DNA from 4 places in the Spinactinospora alkalitolerans genome. Region 3 is predicted to be linked to each of the others. Evidence: riboswitches for the same ligand, from Rfam matches in the RefSeq annotation. Region 3 holds a riboswitch; each other region holds the start of a gene.
The links. A riboswitch is a leader RNA that binds a small molecule or an ion and turns the genes downstream of it on or off. The one in region 3 is predicted to bind cobalamin.

Region 1: another riboswitch for cobalamin. It lies ahead of metE (5-methyltetrahydropteroyltriglutamate--homocysteine S-methyltransferase); the one in region 3 lies ahead of HDA32_RS27040 (ribonucleoside-diphosphate reductase subunit alpha).
Region 2: another riboswitch for cobalamin. It lies ahead of HDA32_RS06865 (VWA domain-containing protein); the one in region 3 lies ahead of HDA32_RS27040 (ribonucleoside-diphosphate reductase subunit alpha).
Region 4: another riboswitch for cobalamin. It lies ahead of cobN (cobaltochelatase subunit CobN); the one in region 3 lies ahead of HDA32_RS27040 (ribonucleoside-diphosphate reductase subunit alpha).

Annotation. Positions count from the first base shown of each region.
Region 1 covers NZ_JACCCC010000001.1:4,486,062-4,488,253, reverse strand. Annotated here, with positions in the region: gene HDA32_RS19895 (polysaccharide deacetylase family protein) at 1-499, opposite strand, end outside; cobalamin riboswitch at 1,019-1,246, shown strand; gene metE (5-methyltetrahydropteroyltriglutamate--homocysteine S-methyltransferase) at 1,426-2,192, shown strand, end outside.
Region 2 covers NZ_JACCCC010000001.1:1,537,464-1,539,655, reverse strand. Annotated here, with positions in the region: gene HDA32_RS06865 (VWA domain-containing protein) at 1-1,081, opposite strand, end outside; cobalamin riboswitch at 1,156-1,340, opposite strand; gene HDA32_RS06860 (amidase) at 1,560-2,192, shown strand, end outside.
Region 3 covers NZ_JACCCC010000001.1:6,047,306-6,049,497, forward strand. Annotated here, with positions in the region: gene HDA32_RS27035 (HAD family hydrolase) at 1-578, opposite strand, end outside; cobalamin riboswitch at 665-884, shown strand; gene HDA32_RS27040 (ribonucleoside-diphosphate reductase subunit alpha) at 1,081-2,192, shown strand, end outside.
Region 4 covers NZ_JACCCC010000001.1:1,521,528-1,523,719, reverse strand. Annotated here, with positions in the region: gene cobN (cobaltochelatase subunit CobN) at 1-1,388, opposite strand, end outside; cobalamin riboswitch at 1,486-1,610, opposite strand; gene HDA32_RS06815 (hypothetical protein) at 1,700-2,032, shown strand; gene HDA32_RS06810 (hypothetical protein) at 2,117-2,192, shown strand, end outside.

The DNA of each region.
Region 1 (2,192 bases), 1.6 Mb from region 3:
GGAGCTCCTCCTGCCCCGCGAGGAGCTCGGTGGAGAGGGCCGGGTGCTCGTTCGCGGCGTCGTACCAGTACGTGGAGTACCCGGTGCGCGGCCCCTCGGAGTCCTCCTCGTCCTGGGTGAGGCGCACGCCCACGACGTCGTCGCCGGCCGCGGTCAGGCCCCAGGAGATCGAGAGGTTCTTCGCCCCGGGGTTGGCCGCCTTGAAGTCGTCGGCCTCCCGGGCGGTGACCGCCCCCAGACGCTCGTTCAGCGGGTCGGCGTTGGGGACGGTGGGGTAGGCGATGTCGATCGCGACGCCGCCGTCCTCGGAGGACCTCTCCTCGCCGAGGCCGACCACGTGCTCGGGGTCGACGGCCGTGAGCTCCTCGGGCGCGCCGGTCGCCTTGGGGCGCTCCTCGGACCCGCCGCCCGAGGTCTGCTCGGCGTTCCCCTCCTCCGAGCACGCGCCGACCAACAGGACGGCCGCGACCGCGATGGCGGCGGCACCGAAGGCGCGCACGGCGCCGCGACCGCCGCGGACCCGGAGGGCGGCGCTGCCGGTGCTGTTCCTGATGCTGCTTGCCGCGGTGCTTCCGCAGGAGGACGGGTGGGGCTCGGGAGGGTTCTTCAAGGGGACGGCAGTCTTTCGCGTTCGTCAGATCATGAGGGGGCGACCCGTGTTTCGCGGGAGGGGAGCGGGGGGTCCGGCTCCGACCGGTCGGCACAGGTTCGCGGTGGTGTCGATCCGGCCCATCGAACGAGGGTATGACTTCGGCGGGGTGGGCAGGTACGCCCATACCGGTGACAGCACGCGCGGGGCCGGCCCATCAGCCGTTTTTCCGGCGCGGGTGACGAACACCCCAGGCTGCTGTGACGTGGGCCTTCTCCACCGCAGGAGGGGCCGGGTCTCCCGCTGCGCCGCACCGCCGCCGGATCATCGGGGCGCACGACCACATCCGGACAATCGCCGCCGGCCGGCATCGAGGCGCCGCGCCCGCGGACCCCCGGTGCCGGCCGGTGCCTGCGGAAGGGCTCGGCCTATACTGCCGATCGCGGTTGGTTCACGTGGGAGCCGCGGCCCCCACGTGTCGCAAGAGGGAACCCGGTGCGAATCCGGGACTGCCCCGCAGCGGTGAGCGGGAACGACAGCCGTCACGAGCACTGGGCGCCGAACGCGCCCGGGAAGCGACGGCCGGTAGGAGGCGCGGCGAAACGCCGCCGCGCCGCGCCCGCGAGTCCGAAGACCTGCCACCGCCCGCGGACGCAGCGCGCGCCCGCGGTGGTCCGCGGCCCCGAGGGAGGGCCGGGTGACGGCGGGTGCGGCGCGTCCCACGCCCTGCCCGCGCGCCCGCCCCCTCCTCGGCGGCCGGACCTCATGGCTGCTCGACGAGGGGAAGAAAAGCTGATGAGAACCCGTGCCCGCACTTCAGCGGGGGGCGGTGCCCGATGACGACGACCGTTCTGGGCTACCCCCGCATCGGGGCCGACCGAGAGCTCAAGCGCGCCACCGAGTCCTTCTGGGCCGGCGGCATCGACGCGCCGGCCCTGGACGCGGTCGGCGCCCGGCTGCGCCGCACCGTCTGGGAGGCGCTGCGCGACGCCGGGATCGCGCACATCCCGTCCAACACGTTCTCCTACTACGACCACGTCCTGGACACCGCCGTCCTGTTCGACGCGGTCCCACCGAGATTCGCCGGGGTCGCCGCCGGGCGCGACGGCCGCGAGGCCGAACTGGCGCGCTACTTCGCCATGGCCCGGGGCGCCGACGACGTCCCGCCGCTGGAGATGACGAAGTGGTTCGACACCAACTACCACTACCTGGTGCCCGAGCTCTCGCCGGCCACCCGGCCGCGCCTGGCCGGGCGCAAACCGCTCTCGGAGTACTGCCAGGCGCGAGGGCTGGGCATGGAGACCAGGCCGGTGCTGGTCGGCCCGCTCACCTTCCTGCTGCTGGCCAAGCCGGCCGCTGACGCACCGCCGGGGTGGCGGCCCCTGGAGCTCCTGGACGACCTGCTCGCCTGCTACGCCGCCCTGCTCGACGAGCTCGGCGCCGCCGGAGCGGGCTGGGTCCAGCTCGACGAGCCGATCCTGGCCACCGATGCGGGGCGGGCCGCACTGCCCGAACTGGAACGCGCCTACGCCCGGCTCGGCCGCGTCGCCGGACGGCCCCGACTGCTGGTGCAGACCTACTTCGGCTCCATCGGCCCCGACGC
Region 2 (2,192 bases), 4.5 Mb from region 3:
ACGGCGCGCCGCCGTCACCGGGAGACTCCCCCGACCCGGGGCCGCCGTCGTCAGGGCCGTCCGGGTCGTCCTCAGGGCCTTTTGGGTCCGCATCACCCGCCTGGTCCAGCGCCTCCCGCAGTCGGTCCTCGTCGAGGTCAGGAGCGTCGAAGGGGTCGCGGCGGCGCCGGTGCGGCAGCGCGAGGCGGGCGGCGTCGCGCACGTCGTCGGCGGTGACCTCGGCGTGGTCGCGCCACGCCGCGAGCGCCATGGCGGCGCGGGCGGTCACCAGGTCGGCGCGCAACCCGTCCACCTCGAAGGCGGCGCACACGGCGGTGACCTGGCGCAGGGCGGTGTCGGTGAGCACGACGCCGGGCAGCCGCTCGCGCGCCCGGCGGATGTGCCGGGCGAGCTCGGCCTCCTCCTCGGCGCGGGCGGCGGCGAACGCCTCGGGGTCGGCTTCGAAGGCCAGGCGCCGGCGCACCACCTCGGCGCGCTCGGCGGGGTCGCGGGTCGCCGCGACCTCGACGGTCAGGCCGAACCGGTCGAGCAGCTGCGGGCGCAGCTCGCCCTCCTCCGGGTTCATCGTCCCGACCAGCAGGAAGCGGGCGGCGTGCCGCACCGAGACACCCTCGCGCTCGACGTGGGAGGTGCCCATGGCCGCGGCGTCGAGCAGCAAGTCCACGAGGTGGTCGTGCAGCAGGTTGACCTCGTCGACGTAGAGCACGCCCCGGTGCGCCGCGGCGAGCAGGCCCGGTTCGAACGCCTTCACGCCTTCGGTGAGGGCCCGCTCGATGTCGAGGGAGCCGACGAGCCGGTCCTCGCTCGCGCCCACCGGCAGCTCCACGAGCCGGGCCGGGCGGGTCCGCGCCGCGGCCGTTCCGTCCGCCTCCGCCGGATGCGGGCCGTCCGGGCACTCGGGATCGGGAGCCGCGGGGTCGCAGGCGAACCGGCATCCGGTGACGGCGGCCAGGTCGGGCAGCAGCGCAGCCAGCGCGCGCACGACGGTCGACTTCGCGGTGCCCTTCTCGCCGCGCACCAGCACGCCGCCGACGGCGGGCGAGACGGCGTTGAGCAGCAGCGCGAGCTTGAGGTCGGCCATCCCGACGACCGCACTGAAGGGGTAGCGGACAGCGCTCACGGGGGTCCTTTCCTTCCGGGTCTCCACGCCCGTACGGTTGGGTCGCGGTGCCGGGCAGTCTCCTGGCTCCCAGATCGCCGCTCCTCCGCGGCCTTCCCACCGGCGTCGCCGGCAGTGGCGCTGATCGCGGGTTCACTCCCTGGTCACAGTGGCGGGACCGTCCCGGATTCGCACCGGGTTCCTGCCATGGGCACCGCGTCCCAGCATGACACACCGGTCGGGACGGGCCGCCCGCCCGGGTGGACTCGCCGATACCTGTGAGCGAGGACGGCCTCCTGTCCGTACCTCCCTTCGGTCGGTACCTTGCCCTGGAACCATGGAGATGGACGAGAGTTGCCCAACCGGGCCGCGGGAATCGGCAAGATACCCCCTGGTCCGGGTCGAGCCGGTCCGGCTGTCATGGAATGCGGACCGCCCGATCGCACCTGCAGGAGCGCCCATGCACGAGGAGATCACCTACCGCTCGGCCCGGGAGCTGGCGCGGATGCTGCGCGCCCGGGAGGTGTCGGCCCGCGAGGTGGTCGGGGCGCACCTGGACCGGATCGCGGCGGTCAACCCCGCGGTCAACGCGGTGGTGACGGTGTGCGCGGAGCGGGCGATGGCCGAGGCCGCCGCCGCCGACGAGCGCCTGGCCTCCGGCGCCGGGGTCGGCCCGCTGCACGGCCTGCCGATCGCGCACAAGGACACCCACGAGACCGCGGGCGTGCGCACCACGTTCGGCTCGCCGGTCTTCGCCGACCACGTGCCCGAACGCGACGAGCTGATCGTGGAGCGGATGCGCGCCGCGGGGGCCATCACGATCGGCAAGACCAACGTGCCGGAGTTCGCGGCCGGATCGCACACCTTCAACCCGATCTTCGGGACCACCCGCAACCCCTACGACACCGCCAAGTCGGCCGGCGGCAGCAGCGGCGGGGCCGCCGCCGCGCTCGCCGCGGGGATGCACCCGCTCGCCGACGGCTCCGACATGGGCGGCTCCCTGCGCAACCCCGCCTCCTTCAACAACGTCGTAGGCCTGCGCCCCACCCCCGGGCGAGTGCCCACCCATCCGGCCCCGCTGGGCTGGTCCACG
Region 3 (2,192 bases):
TCGGCGCGGGCGATCCCGGCGAGGTGGTGGTCGGCGTTGACCGCGACGGTGCGCTCCAGGTGCCGGAACAGCGGGGCGTCACTCATGGAGTCCCCGTAGGCGACGCACCGCTCCGGCCCGATGCCCTCGCGCCCGCGGACCTCGTCGACGATCCGCACTTTGTCGGCGGGGGTGAGGATGTTCTCGGGCACGACCGGTTCGGCGAACGGAGGGGGCGGGAAGCGCGACGCGACGATCTCGTCGAAGCCGAACTCCAGCAGGTGCCGGGCGTAGAAGTCCGGCGACATCGTGATCACCAGGGACCGCTCGCCGCGGCGGCGGATGTCGGCGCAGACATCGGCGACGCCGGTGAGGAACGGGCTCGCCCGGAACGCCTCCTCGACCTGCGCCGCGGTGAGCTCCCTCCACAGGCTGTGGATCTCGCGGGCGAACCCCCGCGTGTCGATCACCCCGCCGGCGAACCGCTGCTCCAACTCGGTGAGCTCGGCGACGGTGCCGCGGACCCCGGCCACCTCAAGACTCGCCGTCGACCCGTTGAGCAGCGTGCCGTCCATGTCGAACACATGCAGAAACGTCATCGCGTCCCATTATCGCCTCCGTGAGGCACCAGCCGAACCAGCACGCCGATATCTTGAGGTTGTCGCGAGTGGTGGGCACCAGATGTAGTATCCCTTCCGCTGGTGGTTCACCCGGGGTGAGAGGTTCGGGTGAGGCAAGAGGGAACCCGGTGCGAATCCGGGACTGCCCCGCAGCGGTGAGCGGGAACGGAAGCCGTCTTGTGCACTGGGTGCCGCGCCATGGCGCCCGGGAAGCGACGGCCGGTAGGACGGGCCACGGGCCCGGTGCCCGCGAGTCCGAAGACCTGCCACCGGCGTGCGCGCGCGGCGCGCACCGCAACGGGGCCTCGAGGGTGGGCCGCCGCGAACCCGGTAGATCAGCGTGGGCCGTCGCAGCCCGCCCCGTTCGTGTGCGCTCCGACCTCGAAACCCCAACCGGTTTTCGTCTACCTGGTTGGAGCCACCATGACCCTCGACACCGACGTCGCCCCCTCGGCGGCGACGCCTCCCCCCCTCGGACCCGATGGACCGGGTCCGATTGGTGGTCGGGGAGGCCTGCGCGGGGCTGGACGGCGCCTCGGCCGAGACCGTCATCGCCGAGGCGCGGCGCAACCTCTACCCGGGCATCCGCCCCGACGAACTGGAGCTCGCGCTGGTCATGGCGGCGCGCGCGTTCGTCGAGGCCGACCCCGACTACTCCTACGCCAGCGCGCGCCTGCTCCTGGACAAGCTGCGCCGCGAGGCGCTGACCTTCCTCTCCGGCGGTTTCGACGAGGCCGACCAGGCGGCCATGGCCGACCGCTACGCCGGCTACCTCGCCGACTACGTCGCCCGCGGCGTCGAGCTGGAGCAGCTCGACCCCGAGCTCGCGGCGTTCGACCTCGCCCGCCTCGGCGCCGCGCTGCGCCCCGAGCGCGACCTGGACTTCACCTTCCTCGGCCTGCAGACCCTCTACGACCGCTACTTCCTGCACAGCGGAGGCGTCCGCTACGAGCTGCCGCAGGCGTTCTTCATGCGCGTCGCCATGGGGCTGGCGCTCAAGGAGGACGACCGGGAGGCCCGCGCGATCGAGTTCTACGAGCTGCTGTCCTCGTTCGACTTCATGTGCTCCACGCCGACGCTGTTCAACTCCGGCACCCGCCGCGCCCAACTGTCGTCGTGCTTCCTCACCACCGTCGAGGACGACCTCCAGGGCATCTTCCACGGCATCGGCAACAACGCGCTGCTGTCGAAGTACTCCGGCGGCCTCGGCAACGACTGGACCCCGGTGCGCGGCATGGGCGCCCACATCAAGGGCACCAACGGCCAGAGCCAGGGCGTCGTCCCGTTCCTGAAGATCGCCAACGACACCGCGGTGGCGGTGAACCAGTGCTTCGCGCCGGAGACATCGGTGTACACGGCCGATGGCGTCAAGGCGATCCGCGACGTGCGAATCGGCGATCTGGTCTTGGGGAAGAGCGGTCATTACCGCGAGGTAACGGAGGTTTTCGCCTACGACCAGACCGATCCGATGGTCGAAGTGGACATCAAGCATTCGATCGAGACGCTGAAGGTGACCGCGGGGCACCCGTTCCGCGCCATTCAGGGCGTTCAACTGGAGCAGTCGAACACCCGGACCCTGGAATGGCCGGCCAA
Region 4 (2,192 bases), 4.5 Mb from region 3:
CGCGCCGAGGCCCGCGCGAGCTGCTCCTCGGTCAGCCACTCGACGTCGTGGCCGCCCGCGCCGATCAGCGCGTGGATCAGCGGGTCGCCGTCGTCGGCGCGGCGGTCCTCCTCCGGTCCCGGCACCCGCCACAGCGCGTCGTCGGGGCCGAGGTCGTAGCCGCGCGCCGCCAGCTCGCGGAGCAGCCGCACCGCCGAGGCCGGGGTGTCCAGGCCGACGGCGTTGCCGACGCGGGAGTGCTTGGTCGGGTAGGAGGACAGCACCACGGCCAGGCGGCGCTCGGCCGGCGGCACCGATCGCAGCCGGGCGTGGCGCACCGCGATGCCGGCCACCCGCGCGCTGCGCTCGGGGTCGGCGACGTAGACCGGGATGCCGCTGGCCGGGTCGGTCTCCTTGAACGAGAACGGCACGGTGATCAGCCGGCCGTCGAACTCGGGGATGGCCACCTGCATCCCGGCGTCCATCGGCGTCAGCGCGGCGTCGGAGGCCCGCCACTTCTCCCTGCCGGAGGTCAGCACCAGCCCCTGCAGGATCGGCATGTCCAGGGCTGCGAGCGCGCCGGCGTCCCAGGCGTCCTCGTCGCCGCCGCCGGCGTCGGCCGCCACCGCTCCGCGCTCCTGGTCGCGCTCGCCTCCGCCCTCGCTCCGCGGACGGCTCTCACCGAGTTCCCGCCACGCCTTCCGAGGACCGCCGCCCACTCCGCTCGCTCCTCGGCTCGCCGCTCCGCCCGCCGCCAGCACGGTCGTGATGATCGCATCGGCCCGGTCGAGCAGGGCGAACAGGTCCGGGGACGTCTCGCGCGACAGGCCCCGCAGCGAACCGGAGAACACCGGCAGCGCGTTGGCGCCCGCGGCCTCGACCGCATCGCACAGGGTGTCGATGAACGCGGTGTTGCCGGAGAGCTCGTGCGCGCGGTAGAAGACGACCGCCACCGTCGGGCGGTCCGTCCGCTGCGCGCGCTCACCGTGTACGCCGTGGTCGGGCATCTTCTCCGGCGCCTCGAACCCCTCGCCGGTGAGCAGCACGGTGTCGGAGAGGAACCGGGCGAGCTGGCGGAGGTTGCCGACCCCGCCCTCGCACAGGTAGGCGTGGGCGTCGGTGGCCACCCCCGAAGGGACGGTCGACAGCGCGACCAGCTCGGCGTCGGGTGCGGCCTCGCCGCCCAGCGCCACCAGCGGCACCCCGCTGCCGCGCAGCGCGTCGAGCCCGCGCGGCCACGCCTCGCGCCCGCCCAGCAGGCGCACCACCGCGACGTCGACCCCCTCCAGCAGGGCCGGGACCTCATCGGGATCGGTGCGCGCCGGGTTCGCGGTGCGGTAGCCGGCTTCGGCGGCGCTGGCGGCGAGCAATTCGGTGTCGGCCGTGGACAGCAGCAGGATCGTAGCCACGCGTGGTCCTTCTTCCGGTCGGGAACCGTCTTTTCGCGGTTCGTCGGGGCGGATCCGGCGGATCCGTCCCGGTCTCTCCCAGGTGCGCGACGGCGCGGAGTCTCCTGGCTCAGGCTTCTCGGCCGGCCCCGGCCTTCCCACCGGCGTGCGGCAGTGGCGTCGTGCGGGGCGGCTCCCCCTTCACAGTTGCGAAGACAGCCACGGATTCCCACCGTGTTCCTCAGCGCCGTCGCCCTCATCTTCGCAGAAGGGCGGGAGACAACAGGCCCACGCATCGGGCATTGTAGGACCGAACAGTCAAGGAGCCCCCCATGTCCGACAACGTTCACCCCACCACCGACACCCCGGCCGCAGACGCCGACCGCATCGAGGAGACGGCCCGCGCGATCGCGGCCAGGCTGGAGCGCAACGGCACCACCGCCTACCACTACGGCGGCGAGGACGACCGCGACGCCACCCGCGAGGCAGCCGAGCGCGCCGGGCGCATCCTCGACCGGCCCGTGTGCACCAGCATCGGCGAGGACCGCGTGTTCATCTGGCTGAAAGACTGGAGCCCCAGCCCGCCGGAGGAGGAACTGGGCAACGTCCGCCAGCGCGACCCCGCCGAGCGCGCGTTCCCGCCCCCCGGGGAACAGGGGTCCTGAAGGCGCGACCGAGCCGCTACCGGTCGCCGCCGGATCGGTCCCAAACGGTGCCGCGGGCCCTGCGGGTTTGGAAGAATCCTCGGCATGAGCCATTACCCCGACCCCCAGCAGGGCTCCGGCGACCCGTACTACGGACAGCCCGGCGGCACTCCGCACCCTC